2 regions of the Variovorax sp. GW821-FHT09B05 genome follow, and region 2 is predicted to be linked to the other one. Evidence: riboswitches for the same ligand, from Rfam matches in the RefSeq annotation. Region 2 holds a riboswitch; the other holds the start of a gene.
What was found. A riboswitch is a leader RNA that binds a small molecule or an ion and turns the genes downstream of it on or off. The one in region 2 is predicted to bind glycine.
Positions count from the first base shown of each region.

Region 1 (11,814 bases), on a different contig from region 2:
GGCAACTACAGCCATACGCGCCTGTCGGCGGCCGGGCTGCAGCAGACGGAGACCGCGCGAACCCTCGACCTCGGCGCCTACAAGTACCTCACGAACCAGCTGCGCATCGGCGGCGGCTATTCGCTCACGAAGCTCGCGAGCTACCGCTGGGATCAGGTCCATGGCCACATCGACTACGCGCTGTCCAAGCGCACGAGCCTCTACCTGCTCGGCGTGCTGCAGAAGGCGGGGCCCGGGCAGAAGGCGGTGCTGCGCAGCCAGGCCGTCGCGGGCGGCCGCCGCCAGTCGGCGTTCGAAGTCGGCATGACGCACGCCTTCTAAAAAGTTTTCTTCCAAGGAGATCGAGTGACCGGAGATTCAATGCAGTGGGATGTGATCGTCGTCGGTGGCGGCCCTTCGGGCCTGACCGTGGCGGCCGAGTTGGCGGGTTCGGGCGCGCGCACGCTGGTGCTGGAGCGGCGCGTCGAGGGCGTGCAGTCGCGCGCGGGCACGCTGCTGCCGCCCGTGCTCGAGCTGTTCGATGCACGCGGCATCGCCGATCGCTTCATCGAGCGGACGAGGCAGATCCTCGACTACCCCTTCCGTTCGAGCCACATCTGGGCCGGCTTCCAGTCGATCGAGTGGGAGCACCTCGACACCCGCTTCGGCTTCACGCTCGGGCTGCCGCAGAACATGACCGAGGAGATCCTCTGGGACTGGGCGGCCGACAGCGGCGCCGAGCTTCGCCGCAGTGCCGAGCTGCGCACGGTGCGGCAGGACACGGAGGGCGTGGAGATCGAGGTGGCCGACCCGTCGGGCGCGACATCGACGCTGCGCGCCAGCTACCTGGTGGGCGCAGACGGCGGCCGCAGCACCGTGCGAACCCAGTGCGGCCTGCCCTTCGAGGGCCACTCGGGCACCTTCCGCGGCATCGTGATCGACGCCGAGCTCCGCGCGCCCTGGCCCGGCGGGCGAACCGGCGCCGACAACGAGATGGGCTGGGTGCGCGGCTATGCCTTCGGCGAAGGCATCACGCGCTTCAACATCGTGCACCGCGACCGGCGCCATGCCGCCAAGGACGAGCCGGTGACGCTCGAGGAGGCGAAGCAGTGCCTGCGCGACGTGCTCGGCAGCGACTACGGCATCGAGGGTTTCCGCTGGGCCTCGCGCTTCGACGACCAGATGCGCGCCGTGCCCCGCCTGCGCCAGGGGCGCGTGTTCCTGGTCGGCGAATCGGCGCGCATCCACTACCCGGCCAGCGGCGTCGGCATGAACTTCTGCCTGCAGGATGCCTTCAACCTGGGCTGGAAGCTCGCGAACGTCGTCACGGGCGTGGCCGACGAGGCCACGCTGGACAGCTACGACGCCGAGCGCCTGCCAGTGATGCATGCGCTGCTCGAGAGCGTGAAGGCGCAGTGCGTGCTGCAGTTCAACTTCGAGCCCGATGCGGTGGCGCTCAAGCGCCGGCTCGCGCGGCACATCATCCCGCTGCCCGAGGTGCAGCGCCAGCTGGTGCTCGAGCTGTGCGGGCTCGAGCAGCCCTACCCCGGTCGCGCGGGAGAAACCGACCGCCACCCGCTGGCCGGCCAGCGGCTGCCCGACTTCGACCTCGTCACGCGCGACGGCCGCTCGGTGCGCGTCGCCGAGCTGCTGCGCGAGCGGCGCTTCTTGCTGCTCGATCTCGAAGGCAACTCGCGCCAGTTCGAATCGCTGGACCTGAAGGGCCTGCCCGTGACCCTGGTGCCGGCCCGCGTGGCGCGCGTGCCGCCCGCCATGCGTGGCGTGCAGGCGATGCTGGTGCGGCCCGATGCCTATGTGGCCTGGGCCGGCGCGGACGTGGCGCGCGCCGCCGAGGTCGAGACCGAACTCTCGCGCTGGATGAGGAGGTGATGCGATGAAGAACGACGACAGGCAACTGCTGATCGCGGGCGGCTGGGTGCTGAGCATGGACCCGGACATCGGCGAGCTGCGCCGTAGCGACGTGCTGATCGAGGGCGAGCGCATCGTCGCGATCGCGCCCAGCATCGATGCACCCGATGCCGAGCGGATCGAGGCCGACCGCATGATCGTGCTGCCCGGCTTCGTCGACACCCATCGCCACACCTGGCAGAGCTGCGTGCGGCATCGCTACGCCGACATCGATTCGCAGGTCTACTTCGCCGAGATGCTGGGCGCCAAGGGCGCGGCCTACCGGCCCGAGGACGTCTACACCGGCACCCTGCTGGGTGCGGTCGCGGCGCTCGACAGCGGCATCACCACGATGCTCGACTGGTCGCACGTGCAGAACAGCCCCGAGCATTCCGACGCGGCGATCGCGGCGCTGCGCGACGCCGGCATCCGCGGCGTGTTCGCGCACGGCTGGCCGCTGGTCGACGGCGCCTCGTGGATGTTCGGCAGCGAGCGCGGCCATCCGCAGGACATTCGGCGGCTGCGCGAGCGCTACTTCTCGAGCGACGACCAGCTGCTCACGCTCGCGATGGCCGCGCGCGGCCCCGAGATGGCGCAGCGCGAGACCTGGCTCGGCGACCTGCGGCTGGCGCGCGAACTCGGCATCCGCTCGAGCATCCACATGGGCGCCTACGCACGCAACGCCGCCGCGCGCGGCATCGCGCAGATGCACGAGGCCGGCGTGCTCGGCGACGACCTGACCTTCGTGCACTGCTGCTGCTCGCACCACGACGAGTTCTCGATGATGGCCGACGCCGGCGTCAGCGCCTCGCTCGGCGTGCACTGCGAGCTCAATGCGCAGGGCATGGGCGACATCCCGTTCGACCGGCTGCTGGCCGTGGGCATCCGGCCCAGCCTCAGCGGCGACACCGAGACCAAGTGCGCGGGCGACATGTTCACGCAGATGCGCCACGCCCTGGCCTATTACCGCTCGTGGATGGGCGGCGGCCATTCGACGACGAGGAACGCCCCGGCGACGCTGGGCCTGCGCGACGTGCTCGGCTTCGCCACCCTGGCCGGCGCGCAGGCGAACGGGCTCGCGCACAAGGTGGGTTCGCTCACGCCGGGCAAGCAGGCCGACGTGGTGCTGATCCGCGCAGACGATCTGAACCTGGCGCCGGTCTCCGACGCAGTAGGCGCGGTGGTGCTGGCGGCGCATCCGGGCAATGTCGACAGCGTGTTCGTCGCGGGGCGGCAGGTGAAGCGCGACGGCCGCCTGCTCGATGTGGACCTCGATCGGCTGCGGCAGCGCGCGGCGGACTCGCAGGCCTATGTGCTGGGGCTGCAATGACCGCGCCGCTCGATCCCCAGCTCGCCGCGATCGTCGCGGCGATGCGCGCGAACAAGGCACCGCCGCCGTTCTCGGGCACGCCCGCCGAGGCGCGCGAACGCATGCGCCGCGCGGTGATGGCGGCGCGCGAGCGCACGACGCTGCCGGTCGTCGCTTCCACCGAGGACCGCGTTGCCGAACACCAGGGCCTGCGCGTGCCGGTGCGGGTCTACCGGCCCGTCTCGGCCGAGGCCGTGCTGCCGACGGTGGTGTTCCTGCACGGCGGCGGCTTCGTGCTCGGCAGCGTCGAGCTGATGGACGACATCGCGCGCAAGCTCTGCCGCGACGTCGAGGCCGTGGTGGTCTCGGTGGACTACAGGCTGGCGCCCGAGCATCCGTTCCCGGCCGCGCACGACGATGCCCTGGCCGTGACCCGCTGGGCGCTGGACCATGCGGAAATGCTCGGCGGCGATCCGTCCCTTGTCGCCCTGGCCGGCGAGAGCGCGGGCGCCAACCTGGCCGCCTGCACCGCGCTGGCGCTGCGCGGCCAGGCACGGCCGCTCGCGGCCCAGCTGCTGGTGGTGCCGGGCCTGGACATGGCGCGCGACGTGGCCGCGATCGAGGCCCGCGGCATCGACTACCCGATGCTCGCGCCCGCCGACCTGCGCGAGATCGCCCGGCTCTGCATGGGGGCCTCGGCCCCCCGCGCCGCCGAGGTGCCGCCCTCCCCGCTGCGCGCGGCGGAGCTCGCGGGCCTGCCGCCGACCCTGATCGCCGTCGCCGGCCACGACCCGCTGCGCGAGGAAGGCCTGGCCTACGCGCACCGGCTCGAGGCGGCCGGCGTGCCGACCCGGCTGCTGGCCTTCGACGACATGTTCCACCCCTTCTTCGGCTTCTTCGCCCACTCGGCCGCCGCCGGCCGGGCCCATGACGCCATCTGCCAGGCGCTGTCGAACCGGCTGCGCGGCCGCGGCTGAAGCCGCCCGCAATCCACTACACTCGCCCGGGTCAGGAGAGAGCCCCGCACGGGGCCGCCGAAGGCGCAGGGAACCCCCGAACGCTCAGGCAAAAGGACTGACACAGCGCCGGCCTTCGCGGGACGGCGTTTCCTTGCTGGAGAGAGGCCGGTGCCGCAGGCGCCAGGTCCACCGAAGGAGCAAACCCCGATCGTGGGGCGAATCTCTCAGGTAAAGCGGACAGCAGGGGTGGCCCCATGGCGCGAGCCATGGCATTCGATTGCTGCCCCCAGGAGTGCCCCGTGGCTGCTTCCGCCCCCGAATCCGAACTGCTCAAGACCCCGCTGCACGCGCTGCACCTGGAACTCGGCGCCCGCATGGTGCCCTTCGCCGGCTACTCGATGCCGGTCCAGTACCCCGCCGGCCTGATGGCCGAGCACAGGCACACGCGCGAGGCCGCGGGCCTGTTCGACATCTCCCACATGGGCCAGTTGCGCCTGTCCGGCCCCGATGCCGCGGCCGCCTTCGAGACCCTGATGCCGGTCGACGTGATCGACCTGCCCGCGGGCAAGCAGCGCTACGGCCTGCTGCTCGACGACCAGGGCGGCATCCTCGACGACCTGATGTTCTTCAACGAAGGCAACGGCTCGCTGTTCGTGATCGTCAACGGCGCCTGCAAGGTGGCCGATATCGCCCACATCCAGCAGAAGATCGGCCAGCGCTGCCAGGTGCAGCCGCTGCCCGAGCAGGCGCTGCTCGCGCTGCAGGGCCCGCAGGCCGCGGCCACGCTGGCGCGGCTGTCGCCCGGCATCGAGCGCTTCGTGTTCATGACCGGTGGCGCCGTGCAGATCGGCGGCATGGCCGCCTTCGTCACGCGCAGCGGCTACACCGGCGAGGACGGCTTCGAGATCTCGGTCGCCGCGAAGGAGGCCGAGGCGCTGGCCCGGCTGCTGCTGGCCCAGCCCGAGGTCAAGCCCATCGGCCTGGGCGCGCGCAACTCGCTGCGGCTCGAGGCCGGCCTGTGCCTCTACGGCAGCGACATCGACACCAGCACCACGCCGATCGAGGCCTCGCTCAACTGGGCGATCCAGAAGGTGCGCCGCACGGGCGGCGCGCGCGCGGGCGGCTTCCCCGGCGCCGAGAAGATCCTGGCTCAGCTCGTGGCCGCCACCGGCGCGGCCGGCCATCTCGACCACGACACGCTCAAGCGCCGCCGCGTCGGCCTGGTCGCGCTCGAGCGCATCCCGGTGCGCGACGGCACGCCGCTGCAGTCCTTCGAGGGCCAGGACATCGGCCAGGTCACCAGCGGCCTGCTGGGCCCGACGGCCGACCGGCCGGTCGCCATGGGCTACGTGGCCACCGCCTTCGCCGAGCCCGGCACCCGGGTGCAGGCCATCGTGCGCGGCAAGCCGGTGCCGATGGAGGTCTCGACCCTGCCCTTCGTGCCGACGCGCTACTACCGCGGCTGACGACCGGACATCCGGCGGACCGCCGTCGCGGCTAACCTACGCCCCGGCATCGGCCACTTTTTATCCACGAGGAGTTTTTCAACATGAGCATCAAGTACACCAAGGACCACGAATGGGTGCAGGCCGAGGGCGGCAACGCCACGGTCGGCATCACCGTCCATGCGCAGGACGCGCTGGGCGACGTGGTCTTCGTCGACCTGCCCGAGGTCGGCAAGAGCTTCGCCCAGGGCGATGTCGCCGGCGTCGTCGAATCGGTGAAGGCCGCGGCCGACGTGTTCATGCCCGTCTCGGGCGAGATCACCGAAGTCAACGAGGCCCTGCGCGCCGATCCCTCGCTCGCCAACAGCGCGCCGCTGGCCGAAGGCTGGTTCTTCAAGGTCAAGCTGTCCGAACCGGCGCAGCTCGACGCGCTGATGGACGAAACCGCCTACGGCAAGTTCGCCGAGGAATCCTGAGCTCCTGAAACCGGATGGCCGGACGCGAAGGCTCGCGTCCGGAAGTCCGCTCCCCCTTCTCTTCCCCCGCCCGCCATGCCCACCCCCGCCGCCCTGCCCACCCTGCAAGAACTCGAGAACGCCGAGGAATTCATCGCCCGCCACATCGGCATCGATGCCGACGACGAGGCGCGCATGCTGCCCGTGATCGGGTCGGCCACGCGCGCCGAACTCATCGACGGCATCGTGCCCGCGGCGATCCGGCGCAGCAAGCCGATGCGGCTGCCGGCACCGGCCACCGAGGCCGACGCGCTGGCCGAGCTCAAGGCGATCGCGGCGAAGAACAAGGTGTTCCGCAACTTCATCGGGCAGGGCTACTACGGCACCCACACGCCGGGCGTGATCCTGCGCAACATCCTCGAGAACCCGGCCTGGTACACGGCCTACACGCCCTACCAGGCCGAGATCTCGCAGGGCCGCATGGAGGCGCTGGTCAACTTCCAGACCATGGTGTGCGACCTCACGGGCATGGCGATCGCCAATGCCTCGATGCTCGACGAGGCCACCGCGGCCGCCGAGGCGATGACGCTGGCCAAGCGCAGCGTGAAAAGCAAGAGCAACGTGTTCCTGGTCTCGGGCGACTGCCATCCGCAGACCATCGAGGTGGTGAAGACCCGCGCCGCGCCGCTGGGCATCGAGGTCAAGGTCAGCACCGCTTCCGAAACCCTGCCGCACCTGATGGCCAGCGGCGAATTCTTCGGCGTGCTGGCGCAGTACCCCGCCACCACCGGCCATGTGCACGACCTGCGCCCGCTCGCGGGCCACGCCCACCAGTACGGCGCGGCCTTCTGCGTCGCGGCCGACCTGCTGGCGCTGACCCTGCTCGCGCCGCCCGGCGAATGGGATGCCGACATCGTCTGCGGCACCACCCAGCGCTTCGGCATGCCGCTGTGCAACGGCGGCCCGCACGCGGCCTACCTGGCCTGCCGCGACGATTTCAAGCGCTCGCTGCCGGGCCGCCTGGTCGGCGTGAGTGTCGACACCCATGGCCGCCCCGCCTACCGCCTCGCGCTGCAGACGCGCGAGCAGCACATCCGGCGCGAGAAGGCGACCTCGAACATCTGCACCGCGCAGGTGCTGCCCGCGGTGGTCGCGAGCATGTACGCGGTCTACCACGGCCCCGACGGCCTCACGCGCATCGCGCAGCGCGTGGCCGCGCTCACCGCGATCCTCGCGCGCGGCCTGGCCCAGATGGGCCGCGAGCCGGTCAACGAGACCGCCTTCGATTCGCTGACCATCCGCACCGGCGACGACACCGCGAAGATCCTCGAGCGCGCGCAGGCCGCCAACGTGAACCTGCGCCAGCGGCTGCAGCAGCACCTGGGCATCTCGCTCGACGAGACCAGCACGCGCGCCGACGTCGAGACCCTGTGGGCGCTGTTCGTGCCCGCCGGCACGCCGATGCCGCGCTTCGAGGAGCTGGCCGCCAACACCGCGCCGCGCATCCCGCAGGAACTGCGCCGCGCGAGCACCTTCCTTTCGCACCCGGTGTTCAACACCCACAAGAGCGAGACCGCGATGCTGCGCTACATCCGCAGCCTGTCGGACAAGGACCTCGCGCTCGACCGCAGCATGATCCCGCTGGGCAGCTGCACCATGAAGCTCAACGCGACCAGCGAGATGATCCCGATCACCTGGCCCGAGTTCGCGAACATCCATCCCTTCGCGCCGGCCGAGCAGCTGCAGGGCTATGCCCAGCTCGACGCCCAGCTGCGCGCCTGGCTCTGCGAAGCCACCGGCTACGCGGGCATCAGCCTGCAGCCCAATGCCGGCTCGCAGGGCGAGTATGCGGGCCTGCTGGCGATCCGAGCCTTCCACGAGGCCCAGGGCGAGGGCCACCGCAACATCTGCCTGATCCCCTCGTCGGCGCACGGCACCAATCCCGCGAGCGCGCAGATGGTGGGCCTGCAGGTGGTGGTGACGGCCTGCGACGCGCAGGGCAACGTCGACCTCGACGACCTCAAGCGCGCCTGCGAGAAGCACGGCAAGAACCTGGCCGCGGTGATGATCACCTACCCGAGCACGCACGGCGTGTTCGAGACCCGCGTGAAGGAGCTGTGCGAGCTGGTGCATGCGCACGGCGGGCGCGTGTATGTGGACGGCGCCAACATGAACGCGCTGGTGGGCGTGGCCGCGCCGGGCGAGTTCGGCGGCGACGTGAGCCACCTGAACCTGCACAAGACCTTCTGCATCCCGCACGGCGGCGGCGGCCCGGGCGTGGGCCCGGTCTGCGTGGTCGAGGACCTCGTGCCCTACCTGCCGGGCCATGCGACCGCGGGCGTGTCGGGCCATGGCGTGGGTGCCGTGTCTGCGGCGCCGCTGGGCAATGCGGCCGTGCTGCCGATCAGCTGGATGTACTGCCGCATGATGGGCGCGAAGGGCCTGCAGGCCGCGACCGAGACCGCGATCCTCAGTGCCAACTACATCAGCGCGCGGCTCAAGGACCACTATCCCACGCTGTACGCGAGCCCCAACGGGCACGTCGCGCACGAGTGCATCCTCGACCTGCGCCCGCTCAAGGACACCAGCGGCGTCACCGCCGAGGACGTCGCCAAGCGCCTGATCGACTACGGCTTCCATGCGCCCACGCTGAGCTTCCCGGTACCGGGCACGCTGATGGTGGAGCCGACCGAGAGCGAGCCGCTGGCCGAGCTCGACCGCTTCATCGAGGCGATGATCGCCATCCGCGGCGAGATCCGCCGCATCGAGGAAGGCGTCTGGCCGAAGGACGACAACCCGCTCAAGCACGCGCCGCACACGGCCGCGAGCCTGCTCGGCAGCGAATGGGACCATCCCTATGCGCGCGAACTCGGCGCCTTCCCGCTGGCCGGGCTCAAGGACGCCAAGTACTGGCCGCCGATCGGCCGCGTCGACAACGTCTACGGCGACCGCAACCTGTTCTGCAGCTGCGTGCCCGTGGGCGAGTACCAGGAAACCGAAGCGGCCTGAGCCGCATGGACCCCGGCGAGATCGCCTCGCTCAAGTCGCGCTGGCGCGGCTGCGTCTGGGCCCACACGCTGAGCGACGACGAGGCCGAAGTGCTGCTGCCGCAGCTGCGCTTCGTCGAGCTCGCCGCGGGCCAGGCCATCTGGCACCGCGGCGACCCGGCCGAGCACTGGGTCGGCATGGGGCGCGGCAGCATGAAGCTGTGCACCACCTCGGCCTCGGGCAAGCCCGTGACCTTCATGGGCCAGGCCTTCAGCTGGGTCGGCGAGGTCGAGCTGATCCGCAACGAGCCGCGCTTCTGCGATGCGGTCGCGCTGTCCGACGCGGTGATCATCAAGATGCCGAAGGCGGCCTTCTTCCACCTGCTCGACGGCAACCGCGCCTTCAACCGCTTCGTGCTGCAGCTGCTGAGCGAACGGCTCATGCAGTCGATGGCCGTCACGCTGTCGGACCGCACGCTCGACCCGGTCGCCAAGGTCGCGCAGAGCCTGGCCTCGCTGTTCAGCCCGGCGGCCTTTCCGCCGCGCTCGCTCGAGCTGCAGGTGTCGCAGGCCGAGCTGGCGCTCTACTGCAACATGTCGCGCCCGCGGCTCAACGCGGCGCTGCGGCGGCTCGAGGCCGAGGGCCTGCTCACCCTCGGCTACCAGGTCGTGACCTTGCGCGACCTCGATGCGCTGCGTGCCTACCGCGCCGCGCCATCGGCCGCGAGCGGCAGCCACACGCGGCCCGAGACCGCATAGGCGTTGTCGCCGGCGATGCCGGCCACCGGCGCGCCCGACGCGGGCGCCCAGACGTACTGCGCATGGGTGGCGAACAGCGCCACGCCGAGTTCGTCGCCGGGCCGCAGGCGCGCGGCCACGCCGCCGAGCGCGATGCGCTGCCGCCCCGGCGGCGCGGGCACCACCTGGTCCGACAGCAGCATCAGCTCGCCGTTGCGGCGCAGCGCGAGCCCCACCAGCGCCACACCGGGTCCGCCGGCCGCCCGCACGTCGAGCTCGGCCTCGGGCACGCCGGCCAGCACCGCGCCGCGCGGCGCATCGGCGGGCAAGGGAACGAAGACCGGCGCCGGCGAACCCGCGCGCACCTCGGTGAGCGCGAGGGCCGCGCCGAACCGCGCCGCGATCGGCGCCGTGCCCTCGAAGGCCGTACCGTCGTCGAGCGCGATGCACAGCCGTGGCACCGAAGGCGCGGCCGGCTCGATGTCGCGCAGCTTGGCATCGAGCCAGCCGAGCATCGCGTCCATGGCATCGACGCCGCCGCAGCGCGCGGGCTTGTCGCGCTGCCCCGCGCGCGGATTCACATGGCCCGAGCGCAGCACCATGAGCCGCACGTCGCCGCCGCCGGCCTTCAGCTGGCGCCAGTTGCGCAGGCCCTCGTCCATGTCGAACAGCACGTCCTCGCTGGCCTGCACCACCAGCGCATCGACGCGGCGCGACGGCTGCCCGGCCCAGCTCAGGCCCGAGGGCCCGTGCGCCTGATAGGCATCGCGCAGCCGCTGCGCATCGGTGCCCATGTCGTTCCAGGCCCAGGCACCGGGCTTCGGCGCCGTCTCGCACAGCGGCCGCAGCAGGCCGCCGTCGCGCACCTTGCCGCGTTGCGCCATGAAGCATTCGAACTGCACGAAGCCCTGCTTGAGCACGCCCTGCGGCGCGAGCGAATGCTGCAGGTCGTACCAGGTCATCGACGGGATCGCGGTCGCGATGCGCGGCTCGAGTTGCGCGAGCTGCATCTGGTAGCCGCCACCGTACGAGCCGCCGATGCTGCCGATGCGCGGCCTGCCGTCGGCGCCCTTGCGCAGCAGCAGCTCGCGCTCGGCCCAGTCGATCAGGCTGCGGATGTCGGCGATCTCGGCCTGCGGATCCATGATGCGGCTGTCGCCGCCGCTGTCGCCATGGCCGCGGTGGTCGAAGCTGATCACCGCATAGCCGCGCTCGACCAACGTGGGCACGAGGCGGTCGACGCGCGACCAGTAGCTCGCGCCCGGGTCGGTGTCGCGCGGCGGCAGTTCGCGCAGCCGGCCGAGGCCGAAGCCGCTCGCATGCAGCACCAGCGGATAGCCGCCCTCGGGTTTCGCATCGGGCAGGAACAGCGTGAACGCGACCTTCGTGCCCCTGGCGGCATCAGCGCCCGCGAGCGGATCGGGCACCGTCGATTGCAGCGCGTGCTGCCGAACCGTGGCCGCGTGCGCCGCCGGCAAGGCCATGCAGGCGGCGGCGCACAGCGCGATGGCGTGGATCAGGGTCTTCATGTCTCGTTCGCTCCTCGTCGTGTCTTTCGAAGCACGCGACTCTAGGAACGCGGGCCGCCGCTGTTTGTCCCCGCGGGAACAGATGCAACACGGTGGCTTCTGGCGGTTCTAGTGGTTAACACCGCCTCGAATCACATTCATTGACGGATTGAAAACTTCGCACTTAGAATTTCGGCGCAGGTTCAGATTTAAAGACCATCTGTGAGATGGCTTTGTCGCGCCTGCATGGTTTGCATCGTCTTCTTGCGGATTATTCCAATGGAGACAACTGTGCAACCCAACGCGCTCAAGATCCGCGGCATCGACGATGTCATCGCCTACCTGGATTCACGCCAGGGCATCAAGGGCCGGGCCGCCGTCATCTGGTGGCTCGCACTCGGCGGACTGTTCCTCGACGCCTTTTCCAATTCCGCACTGAGCGCGGGCCTCGGGCCCATGACGCGCAACCTCTCGCTGAGCGCCGCGCAGGTCGCGCTGATGACCTCGATGGCCTCGTGGGTCGCGA
Region 1 is NZ_JBWKPN010000007.1:299,707-311,520, forward strand. Features, by position in the region: gene AC07RM_RS20325 (porin) at 1-321, shown strand, start outside; gene AC07RM_RS20330 (FAD-dependent oxidoreductase) at 346-1,869, shown strand; gene AC07RM_RS20335 (amidohydrolase family protein) at 1,874-3,217, shown strand; gene AC07RM_RS20340 (alpha/beta hydrolase) at 3,214-4,173, shown strand; glycine riboswitch at 4,196-4,279, shown strand; glycine riboswitch at 4,300-4,406, shown strand; gene gcvT (glycine cleavage system aminomethyltransferase GcvT) at 4,422-5,621, shown strand; gene gcvH (glycine cleavage system protein GcvH) at 5,705-6,076, shown strand; gene gcvP (aminomethyl-transferring glycine dehydrogenase) at 6,152-9,064, shown strand; gene AC07RM_RS20360 (Crp/Fnr family transcriptional regulator) at 9,070-9,801, shown strand; gene AC07RM_RS20365 (alpha/beta fold hydrolase) at 9,744-11,309, opposite strand; gene AC07RM_RS20370 (MFS transporter) at 11,580-11,814, shown strand, end outside.
Region 1: it holds a riboswitch for glycine, as region 2 does, so the genes downstream of both, gcvT (glycine cleavage system aminomethyltransferase GcvT) here and AC07RM_RS38595 (D-amino acid dehydrogenase) in region 2, are expected to answer to the same signal.

Region 2 (11,814 bases):
GCCGCGATCCGGCGCGCGACCCGGCCCAGCCGGCCGGGGACCCGCTGCAGATCAGCGCGCTGTCGATGGTCACGCAGATGATGGCCTCGCGCACGCCGGCCGACGCCAGCTCGCTGATCCGCAGCATGTTCCACCGGCCGAGCGACAAGCCGCAGCCCGGCATGGGCGTGTTTCCGCCCGACTGGCTCGATTCCTCGTTCATGCCGACGGCGGTGCGGCGCATGACCAGCACCGCGATGCTGCAGGAGCTGTCGCTGCAGTACGGCGAGCCCGCGGGCGACGCGGCGCTGCGGCGCAGCCTGTCGCAGAAGCTGGTGGGCATCAACGTGCCGGCCGCGCCCGACCAGATCGTGACCACCATCGGCGCCACCCATGCGCTGGACATCGTGAGCCGCACCATGCTGCGCGCCGGCGATCCGGTGATGGTCGAGGAGCCCGGCTGGGCGCTCGAGTTCGCGCGCCTCGAGGCGCTGGGCATGCGCATCCTGCCGGTGCCGCGCCGCGCCGACGGGCCCGACCTCGACGTGATGGCGCAGTACTGCGCGCTGCACAGCCCGAAGCTGTTCGTCAGCGTGAGCGTGCTGCACAACCCGACCGGCTACAGCCTGTCGCCGAACAGCGCGCACCGCGTGCTCAAGCTGGCCAACGAGCACGACTTCCACATCGTCGAGGACGACACCTACAGCCACCTCGCGCCCGAGCACGCGACCCGGCTCAGCGCGCTCGACGGGCTGCAGCGCACCATCTACGTCAGCGGCTTCGCGAAGATCCTCGCGCCCAACTGGCGCATCGGCTTCCTGGCCGCCTCGCCCGCGCTCAAGGAGCGGCTGCTCGAGACCAAGCTGCTGGCCACCCTGACCTCGCCCGCGCTGTTCGAGCGGGCGCTCTCGTGGTGCATCGACCAGGGCCAGCTGCGCCGCCACGCCGAGCGCGTGCGCATCCGCCTCGAGGGCGCCCGCGCGCGCGCCGCCAAGCTGGTGCTGGCGCACGGCTGCACCTTCGCGTCCGAGCCCGCGGGGCTGTTCGGCTGGGTCGACACCGGCGTCGACACCGACATGCTGACCCAGCGCATGCTCGACCAGGGCTACCTGCTGGCGCCGGGCTCGCTGTTCCATGCGCGCCGGCCGCCCACCACGCTGATGCGCATCAACTTCGCGAGCTCGCAGGACGCGAGCTTCTGGAAGGTCTTCGCCAAGACGCGCGACGAGCTCTGATCCGGGGCGGGGCGGGCCCTGCCTTGGAGTAAGCTGGCAGCACAACACCCGCCAGACCGGAGACCTGCCGCATGAACAAAGCCAGCCAACCCTTCGATTTCAGCCAGTTCGTACCCGGCTTCGACTTCCTCAAGAACCTCGCGGCCGGCGCGAGCGGCGCCGGTTCCGTGCCCGGCATCCCGAGCCTGGCGAGCTGGGTGGCGCCCACCATGAGCGTGGAGGAGGTCGACAAGCGCATCCAGGAACTCAAGACGGTGCAGTACTGGCTCGAGCAGAACGGCCACGCGCTCAAGGCCACGATCCAGGCGCTCGAGGTGCAGAAGATGACGCTGTCCACCTTGCGCGGCATGAACGTGCGCATGGAGGACCTCGCGGGCGTGTTCACGCGGCAGGCGAATGCGGCGGCCGCTGCGGTCAGCCCGGCGCCGGCAGCCGCGCCGGCCGCGGCGCCCGAACCCGAGGTCGAGTTCGAGGACGAAGAGGAACTCGACGAGGAGGAGGAAGAAGAGGAAGAGGCACCGCCGCCGCGCCGCAAGGCCAAACCGGCCGCCAAGGCCACCTCGAAGTCCGCCGCGGGCGATGCCGCCGGCGGCGCGGTCGACCCGCTCAAGTGGTGGGGTTCGCTGACCGAGCAGTTCCAGCAGATCGCGAGCACCGCGCTGCAGGACGCGGCCCAGCTCAAGATGCCGGCCGTGACCCAGCCGCTGGCCGACGCCGTCGGCAAGGCCATGGGAACCCCGAGCGCCTCGCGCAAGTCCACCCCCCGCAAGGCCTCGACGGCCGCCAAGCGACCGGCGGCGAAGAAGCCGGCCGCGGCGCCCGCGGCCCGCAAGCGAACGGGCGGCCGACGCTGAGCCGCCTTGTCCTGAACATCGAACGAAGCAGGTTGGCACGATGAAGTTGTTTCCCTCCGGTCACGCCACCCATCCGCAATGGCGCATGGCGGCCGGCCTCGTGCTGGCCCAGCTGCGCGCGCAGATGGCGCTGCCCGACTACGCCTCGGCACCCACCCTCGGGCTGCTCTACATCACCGACCACTATGCGGTCGACGCGCAGGAGATCCTCGACCACCTGAGCGCCGAGCTGCCCGAGGTGACCGACTGGGCCGGCACCGTGGGCATCGGCGTGTCGGCCAACAATGCCGAGTACTTCGACGAACCCGGCCTGAGCCTGATGCTCTGCGCGCTGCCGAGCGACCAGTACCGCGTGTTCTCGGGCGTGGCGCCGCTCGCCAGCTCCGAGATGAGCGGTTTCGAGGCCCATACGGCGCTGGTGCATGCCGATCCCGCCACCCCCGACCTGACCGAGCTCATCGGCGAGATGGCCGGGCGCACCGACACCGGCTACCTGTTCGGCGGCCTCTCGTCGGGCCGCGGCGGCGCGCTGCAGTTCGCGGTCGGCGGCAACGGCAACATCCGCGGCCAGGGTGCGGCCGGCGGCGTGTTCTCGGGCGGCCTGTCGGGCGTGGTGTTCGGCGAGGGCGTGCGGCTGGTGTCGCGCGTCACGCAGGGCTGCCAGCCGCTGCGCTCGGGCAGCGCGCGCGAGCGCGAGATCACCGAGGCCGACGGCAACCTGGTGCTGCAGCTCGATGGCGAGCCCGCGCTCGACGTGCTGCTGGCCGACCTGCAGGTCTCGCTCGAGCGGCCGCAGGAAGCCATCGAGGCCGTGCGCGCCACCCTGGTGGGCCTTGTCGATGCCGGCAGCGACGGCATCCGCCGCACCGGCGACCTCGGCGCCGACGTGCTGGTGCGCCACATCATCGGCCTCGACCCCACGCGCCGCGGCATCGCGATCGCCGACGTGGCCGAGGCCGGCATGCGCCTGAGCTTCTGCCGCCGCAACGCCCAGGCCGCGCGCGCCGACCTGATGCGCATCTGCGCCGAGATCCGCGAGGAACTCGAACCCGAGGAACAGACCCTGGCCACCGCGCGCGCCGTCGCCGCCGGCGAGGCCGAGGCGGCGCCGCATCCCGCGCGCCGCATCGCCGGCGCCGTCTACGTGAGCTGCTCGGGCCGCGGCGGCCCGCACTTCGGCGCACCCGGCGCCGAGCTGCAGATCGTGCGCCATGCGCTGGGCGACGTGCCGCTGGTCGGCTTCTTCGCCGCGGGCGAGATCGCGCGGCACCACGTGTATGGCTACACGGGGGTGCTGACGGTGTTCACGGCGGACGACTGAGCGTCCGCCTTGCTTCGGAGGCTCAGCCCAGCGCGGGCTGGGCGACGCCCGCAACGCCCCTGGGCATCCCCGCGAACGCGAAATCCACCTCCGGCACCAGCCCGCTCACGATGCGCGCGATCGACTTGCCCGAGCCGCAGGCATGGGTCCAGCCGAGCGTGCCGTGGCCGGTATTGAGATAGAGGTTCGCGAGTTTCGTGCGGCCGATCAGCGGCACGTTGCTCGGCGTGGCCGGGCGCAGGCCGGTCCAGAACTGGGCTTGCGCGGTGTCGCCGGCGCCGGGGAACAGCTGCTCGACGCGGCGCACGATGGCTTCGCAGCGCACGCGGTTGAGGTCGCGGTCGTAGCCGTTGAGCTCGGCCGTGCCGGCGATGCGCATGCGGTCGCCCGATTCCGAGGTGTAGCGCGAGAACACCAGCTTGTATTCGTCGTCGGTCAGCGAGACCTGGTAGGCCTTGCTCGCGTCCTTGACCGGCAGCGTGACCGAATAGCCCTTGGCCGGATAGATCGGCAGCCGGATGCCCAGCGGTGCCGCCAGCAGCGGGCTCAGCGAACCCATCGCCATCACGAAGGCATCGCCGCGGATGCGCTGGAAGCGGCCCTCGGCATCGGTGACCTCGACGTGGTCGATCGCGCCGCCCACCTCGCGCAGGGCGGTGATGGTGTGGCTCATCAGGAACTTCACGCCGGCCTCGGCCGCGAGCCGCGCGAGTTCGCGCGCGAAGCGGTTGGCGTCGCCCGATTCGTCCTCGGCCGTGTAGGTGGCGCCGGCCAGCTGCGACCGGATGTGGGCCAGCGCGGGCTCGAGCTTCACGGCCTCGTCGGCCGAGATCACCTGGCGCTCGCAGCCCAGCGCGCGCATCTGCTCGGCGGGCGCGAGGGCGCCGTCGAACTCCTTTTGCGTCGTGTAGAAGTGCAGGATGCCCTGCGTGCGCTCGTCGTAGCGGATGCCGGTGTCGCGGCGCAGCTGCTGCAGGGTGTCGCGGCTGTAGGTGCCCAGGCGCACGATCTGCTCGATGTTGTGGCGCGTGCGCGCGGGCGTGCATTCGCGCAGGAACTGCAGGCCCCAGAGCCACTGGCGCATGTCGGCGCGGATGCGGAACAGCAGCGGGGCGTCTTCCTTGCCCAGCCACTGCAGCACCTTGAGCGGCGCGCTGGGATTGGCCCAGGGCTCGGCATGGCTCACCGAGATCTGGCCGCCGTTGGCGAAGCTGGTTTCGGCGGCCGGCGTGGCCTGCCGGTCGATCACGGTCACGTCGTGGCCGAGTTGCTGGAGGTAGTAGGCCGAGGTCACGCCGAGCAGGCCGGCGCCCAATACGATCACGCGCATTTCAAGTACCTTTCGAGGTTGAAGCGCTTGAACGGCGTGAAGGTCGTGCTACTGAATAGATAGCGCGCAACCGGACGACCGTCCAATTGCCGCTCCCCCTGTCCTCGGTACCTGAGAGTTTCATCCGCTGCACCTCGCAGCGGACTTGCTCCTTCGGCGCAGCACGGCCGCGATGGGCGATGTGCTGGCTCTCCAGACGGCGTTTCAGTGGTTGCAGTACAGGCCCCGCGCGAAGCGTGGAGCCGACCTGAGCGTTTATGGGAGTTTGCGCCTTCGGTGGGGCTGCCTGCGCGATGCATGCGGCCCGCTCTCCTGCAATGGGTGGCGATTGTAGGCGGGCCGCGGGCACCGGCCAACCCCGGGATTCGGCCTTGCGCACGGGTGGGATAATCCACGCCCGGCCGCGCCCGCGCGGCTTCGGGCTTTCGACCACGCGACTCAGCAATCACACAGCACAGGGGACTCCATGATCCTGGTTACCGGCGGCGCCGGCTTCATCGGCGCCAATTTCGTCCTCGACTGGATCGCGCAAGGCGACGAACCGGTCGTGAACCTCGACAAGCTCACCTACGCCGGCAATCTCGAGACCCTGGCTTCGCTCAAGGGCGATCCGCGCCATATCTTCGTTCAGGGCGACATCGGCGACAGCGCGCTGCTCGACCGCCTGCTGGTCGAGCACAAGCCGCGCGCGGTAATCAATTTCGCGGCCGAGTCGCACGTGGACCGCTCGATCCACGGCCCCGAGGATTTCGTGCAGACCAACGTGCTCGGCACCTTCCGGCTGCTCGAGTCGGTGCGTGGTTACTGGAACGCGCTGCCGGCCGACCAGAAGGCGGCCTTCCGCTTCCTGCACGTGTCGACCGACGAGGTCTACGGCTCGCTCTCGAAGACCGACCCGGCCTTCACCGAGGAGAACAAGTACGAGCCCAACAGCCCGTACTCGGCCAGCAAGGCCGCCAGCGACCATCTCGTGCGTGCCTGGCACCACACCTACGGCCTGCCGGTGCTCACCACCAACTGCTCGAACAACTACGGCCCCTTCCATTTCCCCGAGAAGCTGATCCCGCTGATGATCGTCAACGCGCTGGCCGGCAAGCCGCTGCCCGTGTATGGCGACGGCATGCAGGTGCGCGACTGGCTCTACGTCAAGGACCATTGCAGCGCGATCCGCCGCGTGCTCGAGGCCGGCCGGCTCGGCGAGACCTACAACGTGGGCGGCTGGAACGAGAAGCCGAACATCGAGATCGTGAAGACCGTGTGCGCGCTGCTCGACGAACTGCGCCCGCGCGCCGACGGCAAGGGCTATGCCGAGCAGATCAGCTACGTCACCGACCGTCCCGGCCATGACCGCCGCTATGCCATCGACGCGCGCAAGCTAGAGCGCGAGCTCGGCTGGAAGCCGGCCGAGACCTTCGACACCGGTATCCGCAAGACGGTCGAGTGGTACCTCGCCAATGGCGACTGGGTGCGCAACGTGCAAAGCGGCGCCTACCGCGCCTGGGTCGAGAAGCAGTACGACGCGAAGGCTTCCGCATGAAGCTGCTGCTGCTGGGCAAGGGCGGGCAGGTCGGCTGGGAACTGCAGCGCAGCCTCGCACCGCTGGGCGAGCTGGTCGCGCTCGATTTCGACAGCACCGACTTCCACGCCGACTTCAGCCGGCCCGAACAGCTGGCCGACACCGTGCGGCAGGTGCGCCCCGACGTGATCGTCAATGCCGCCGCCCATACCGCCGTCGACAAGGCCGAGAGCGAGCCCGAGTTCGCGCGCAAGCTCAATGCCACCTCGCCCGGCGTGGTGGCGCAGGCCGCGCAGGAGATCGGCGCGCTGATGGTCCACTACTCGACCGACTATGTCTTCGACGGCAGCGGCAGCAAGCCCTGGAAGGAAGACGATGCGACCGGACCGCTGAGCGTCTACGGCCGCACCAAGCTCGAAGGCGAGCAACTGGTGGCGCAGCACTGCGCCAAGCATCTGATCTTTCGCACCAGCTGGGTCTATGCGGCGCGCGGCGGCAACTTCGCCAAGACCATGCTGCGGCTGGCCAAGGAGCGCGACAAGCTGACCGTCATCGACGACCAGTTCGGCGCGCCCACCGGCGCGGAACTGCTGGCCGACATCACGGCCCATGCCATTCGCGCCACCTTGCAGGACCCGTCCAAGGCCGGGCTCTACCACGCGATCGCGGGCGGCGAGACCACCTGGTACGGTTACGCGCGCTACGTGCTCGAACTCGCGCAGCAGGCCGGCGTCGAGCTCAAGGCCGGGCCGCAGCAGGTCGAGGCCGTGCCCACCAGCGCCTTTCCCACGCCGGCCACCCGGCCGCACAACTCGCGCCTCGACACCTCGAAGCTGCAGGCCGCCTTCGGGCTGGTGCTGCCGCCGTGGCAGAACGGCGTCGCGCGCATGCTGCGCGAGATCCTCTGAGTCCGGCATCCGTGCCGAACACGACACCCGAAGAGAAGAGACACCAACGATGACCATCCAGACGACGCAGCGCAAAGGCATCATCCTGGCCGGCGGCTCGGGCACGCGGCTGCATCCGGCCACGCTCGCGATCAGCAAGCAGCTGCTGCCGGTGTACGACAAGCCCATGATCTATTACCCGTTGAGCACGCTGATGCTCGGCGGCATGCGCGACATCCTCGTCATCAGCACGCCGCAGGACACGCCGCGCTTCCAGCAGCTGCTGGGCGACGGCAGCCAGTGGGGCCTGAACCTGCAGTACGCCGTGCAGCCCAGTCCCGACGGGCTGGCGCAAGCCTTCATCATCGGCGACAAGTTCGTCGGCAATTCGCCGAGCGCGCTGGTGCTGGGCGACAACATCTACTACGGCCACGACTTCGTGCACCTGCTGTCCGACGCCGATGCGCAGGCCAAGGGCGCGACCGTCTTCGCCTACCACGTGCACGACCCCGAGCGCTACGGAGTGGTGGCCTTCGATGCGCAGGGCAAGGCCAGCAGCATCGAGGAGAAGCCGCTCGAGCCCAAGAGCAGCTATGCAGTGACCGGGCTCTACTTCTACGACAACCAGGTCGTCGACATCGCCAAGGCCGTCAAGCCCAGCGCGCGCGGCGAACTCGAGATCACCGCGGTCAACCAAGCCTACCTCGACCTCGGCCAGCTCAACGTGCAGATCATGCAGCGCGGCTATGCGTGGCTCGACACCGGCACGCACGAGAGCCTGCTCGAGGCCGGCCAGTTCATCGCCACGCTCGAGCATCGCCAGGGCCTGAAGATCGCGTGCCCCGAGGAGATCGCGTGGCGCAACGGCTTCATCGATGCCGCGCAGCTCGAGAAGCTCGCCGCGCCGCTGGCCAAGAGCGGCTACGGCAAGTACCTGCAACGCCTGCTGAAGGACGAGGTGCGCTCGTGAAGGCCACGCCCACCGCCATTCCCGAAGTCCTCGTCATCGAGCCGAAGGTGTTCGGCGACGCGCGCGGCTTCTTCTTCGAGAGCTTCAACGGCAAGGCCTTCGACGAGGCCGTGGGGCGCCACGTCGAGTTCGTGCAGGACAACCATTCGCGCTCGGCCAAGGGCGTGCTGCGCGGTCTGCACTACCAGATCCAGCAGCCGCAGGGCAAGCTGGTGCGCTGCGTGCACGGCGCGGTGTTCGACGTGGCGGTGGACATCCGCAGGTCGTCGCCGACCTTCGGCCAGTGGGTGGGCGAGGAGCTCAGCGAGGACAACCACAAGCAGCTGTGGGTGCCCGCGGGTTTCGCGCATGGCTTCCTGGTGCTGACGGAGACGGCGGAGTTTCTGTACAAGACGACCGATTACTACGCGCCGGCGCATGAGCGGGCGATCGTCTGGAACGATCCCGCGCTCGGTATTGTCTGGCCCGACGTCGGGGTGGTGCCACAGCTTTCGGCGAAAGACATGGCTGCCCTTTCGCTCGGTCAGGCGGAAGCCTTCGCCTGATCTGCGGCTGCGGCGAGCATGCGCCGCAGCGTGTCCTCGAGCGCCGGCTCGGCCAGCGTGCGGCCATGGCGAGCCAGGAGTCCATGCAGCTTGGCGGGATCGCCGCACAGCCGATGGACTTCGTTAGCTCTCACGAAAGCCGGATTGACCTCGATGCGCGGGTTGTGCGAGGTCATCTTCGCCAGCATCTCGATCACCGACCGAAGCGCGTAGGGCCGGCCCGAGCAAATGTTGTAGGCTTGGCCCGCCTCGCCGACGGTCAGCAACTCCAGGTATGCATCGCACACCATCTGCACGTCGTTGAATTCTCGCTCGACGTCCAGGTTCCCGAGGGAGATCGACTCCGAGCGGCGGGCGAAGTGCAGGGCCAGCTTGGGAATAAGAAAGTTGGCGTCTTGTCCGGGGCCCGTGTAGTTGAAAGGCCTCGTGACCAGCAGGTTGAGTCTGTCGCCGTAGGTGCTGGCCATGTATTCCATGGCCAGCTTGCTCATGCCGTAGTGGTTGACCGGCGCCGGAGGCTGGGCTTCCGAGATGGGTGAAGTGGCCGCGTTGCCGTAGATGTTCGCGCTGCTCGCCAGCAGGACTCGGCGCGGCGCAACGGCAAGCCGCGTGAGTGCATTCAGCAGATTCGTCGTTCCGACCACATTGACCGCATAGAACGCGCCATCGTTGGCGTGCCCCACGAAGCTGATCGCCGCGAGATGGACAACGGCATCTGGTGCCGTGGCGCCGACCTCGGCGTTCACCGCATCCGGATTCGTGAGATCGGCGCGCAGCGGGATCACCTCGTGGCCCGCCGACTCGGCGTGGCGAGCGAACGGGCGGCCGGTGAATCCATCCGCGCCGGTCAGCAGAATCCTCAAAACGAAAACCCCTGTTCGTTGCGGCGCAAGTCGGCCTCCACCATCATCTGGCAGAGTTGCTCGAGTGTGGTAGCCGGTTCCCAGCCGAGCTTGGCCTTGGCCTTGGCCGGGTTGCCGATCAGCAGGTCGACTTCCGCGGGGCGATGGAACTTGGGATTCACGCGCATCACGGTCTTGCCGGTCGCAGTGTCCACGGCCGTCTCGGCCTCGTTGGAGCCCTTGAAGTCCACGTCGATGCCGGCGCCCTTGAATGCCATCCGCACGAAATCGCGGACGGTTTCGGTCCGGTTGGTTGCCAGCACGTAAGTGTCGGGTTCGTCGACCTGCAGCATCCGCCACATGCCCTCGACGTATTCCTTGGCGAAGCCCCAGTCGCGCTTGGCGTCGAGATTGCCCAACTCGAGCACGTCGAGCTTGCCGAGCTTGATCTTCGCCACGCTGTCCGTGATCTTGCGGGTAACGAATTCGCGGCCACGGAGAGGGCTCTCGTGGTTGAACAGGATGCCGCTGCAACCGAAGATGTCGTAGCTTTCGCGGTAGTTGATGGTCATCCAATGCGCATACAGCTTCGCCACGCCGTAGGGGCTGCGCGGATAGAACGGGGTTTCCTCGATCTGCGGGATGGCCTGGACTTTGCCGAACATCTCGGAGGTGGAGGCTTGGTAAAAGCGGATCTTGGGGTTGACTAAGCGGATGGCCTCGAGCAGATGCAATGCACCCACTCCGGTGATCTGGGCCGTGGTGGCCGGCTGATCAAAGCTCACGCCGACGAAGCTCTGGGCCGCGAGGTTGTAGACCTCGTCGGGTTGCGAACGATTGAGCAGGCCGATGGAGCTGCCGAGGTCGGTCAAGTCGTATTCGACCAGATGCAGATTAGGGGCACCCTGGATGCCGAGTTCCTCGATGCGCCAGAAGTTGACCGAACTGTTTCGGCGATAGGTGCCAAAGACCACATAGCCTTTTTCGAGCAGTAACTTCGCCAAGTAAGCGCCGTCCTGTCCTGTAATACCAGTTACCACTGCACGTTTTTGCATGTAAATCCTTCTGCGCCGATAAGCTCGTGGCTCTTTCAATGATGGATCGATTCTGCCCTACTGGGAGTCGGTCTTTCATGGTGGCGAGCACGCGAGTGCGGAAAAACTCTTCCCTGTCATCAGCACTGTGGCGCGCGTCGAGATTCATTCATTTCGCAATCCGAAAAGAAGATTGGAAAAGCGGTGTCCCAGCTTTGAATAGACATGGGCGTCCACCCATCGACTCGCTTGGCGTTCGATGGTTGCCATGCGGTCATCGCCGGACTTGATGCGCGTAACCAGATCTTCCAAGCCCCTCGCTAGGTCGGCTACGGAGGCTCCCGGCAGCCTATGTACAGCTTGAGCGAGGTCGTCAAAGATGGAGATAGGTGTTACGGCAACCGGACGGCGACTCGCAAGTCCATAACGCACTGCTCCGCTGGCCGACTCCCCGGTGTTCTGGTAGGGGAATACGACCAGATCGGATTGATCAAGAAGCGACAGGCTCTCGCTGTCCGAGAGAAAAGAGGAATGGAACTCGACTACCTTTTTCAATCCTAGTTCTGCAACTAATTTCCGCAGTTCGAGGAGCAACTGGCGAGAGGGCTCGGCGGGATACTCCGCATTGATCAGCTTGAGTTGCGCCGGAACTCCCTTTTTTCTTAGCAGGGAAAAAGCCTGCACTATTTCAGGCAGACCTTTGTGCGGAAGGCAGAAGCCGTAGGTCGAAATTGTGAATAAAGAGCTCGCAGGGCTTGTCTTCTTGGTTGGGTGGTGATCGAGGAGTCCGTGGGGAAAAAGTAGGGTGTTGCTTGCTACTCCAAGAGCTTTTAGCCGATTGAGATCGTTGACTGAATGAACAATCACGCGTTGGCATTTCCGCAATGCCTCCACCAGGGTCCTCAACTCCTTGTTTTGAGCCTGCGCGTCAGGTGGATCCTGGGTCGAGTGCAGTACAACGACGATACGTCGGCCTCGCTGATCGACCTGATGCGCGATAAATGCGGTCAACTGATCGAAGTCGAAGAATCCGTAGTTGAATTGAATAACGAGTGTGTCTAGGTCAAGCTTGTCGATCTGACCTTGAAGTCGTGAGAGGTTGGGCGAAGCATACTGGTCCCAGCAACGAACTACATTTGCTGTATCTTCCTCGGTCAATTCCTGTGCATCGGGGGCCAGGATGGCAACCGACGACGGCATGTGCCCGACCAGATGTGCAGAATAAGTGGCTATTCCGCAGCGGGTATTCCAAGTGCTGATCCATCCCACCCGCGGTTCGAAGCGGCTGATTCCGGATGCGA
Region 2 is NZ_JBWKPN010000025.1:68,581-80,394, reverse strand. Features, by position in the region: gene AC07RM_RS38610 (aminotransferase-like domain-containing protein) at 1-1,214, shown strand, start outside; gene AC07RM_RS38605 (PhaM family polyhydroxyalkanoate granule multifunctional regulatory protein) at 1,286-2,068, shown strand; gene AC07RM_RS38600 (FIST signal transduction protein) at 2,109-3,389, shown strand; gene AC07RM_RS38595 (D-amino acid dehydrogenase) at 3,412-4,719, opposite strand; glycine riboswitch at 4,808-4,925, opposite strand; gene rfbB (dTDP-glucose 4,6-dehydratase) at 5,186-6,256, shown strand; gene rfbD (dTDP-4-dehydrorhamnose reductase) at 6,253-7,143, shown strand; gene rfbA (glucose-1-phosphate thymidylyltransferase RfbA) at 7,193-8,092, shown strand; gene rfbC (dTDP-4-dehydrorhamnose 3,5-epimerase) at 8,089-8,637, shown strand; gene AC07RM_RS38570 (GDP-mannose 4,6-dehydratase) at 8,616-9,500, opposite strand; gene gmd (GDP-mannose 4,6-dehydratase) at 9,497-10,534, opposite strand; gene AC07RM_RS38560 (glycosyltransferase) at 10,679-11,814, opposite strand, start outside.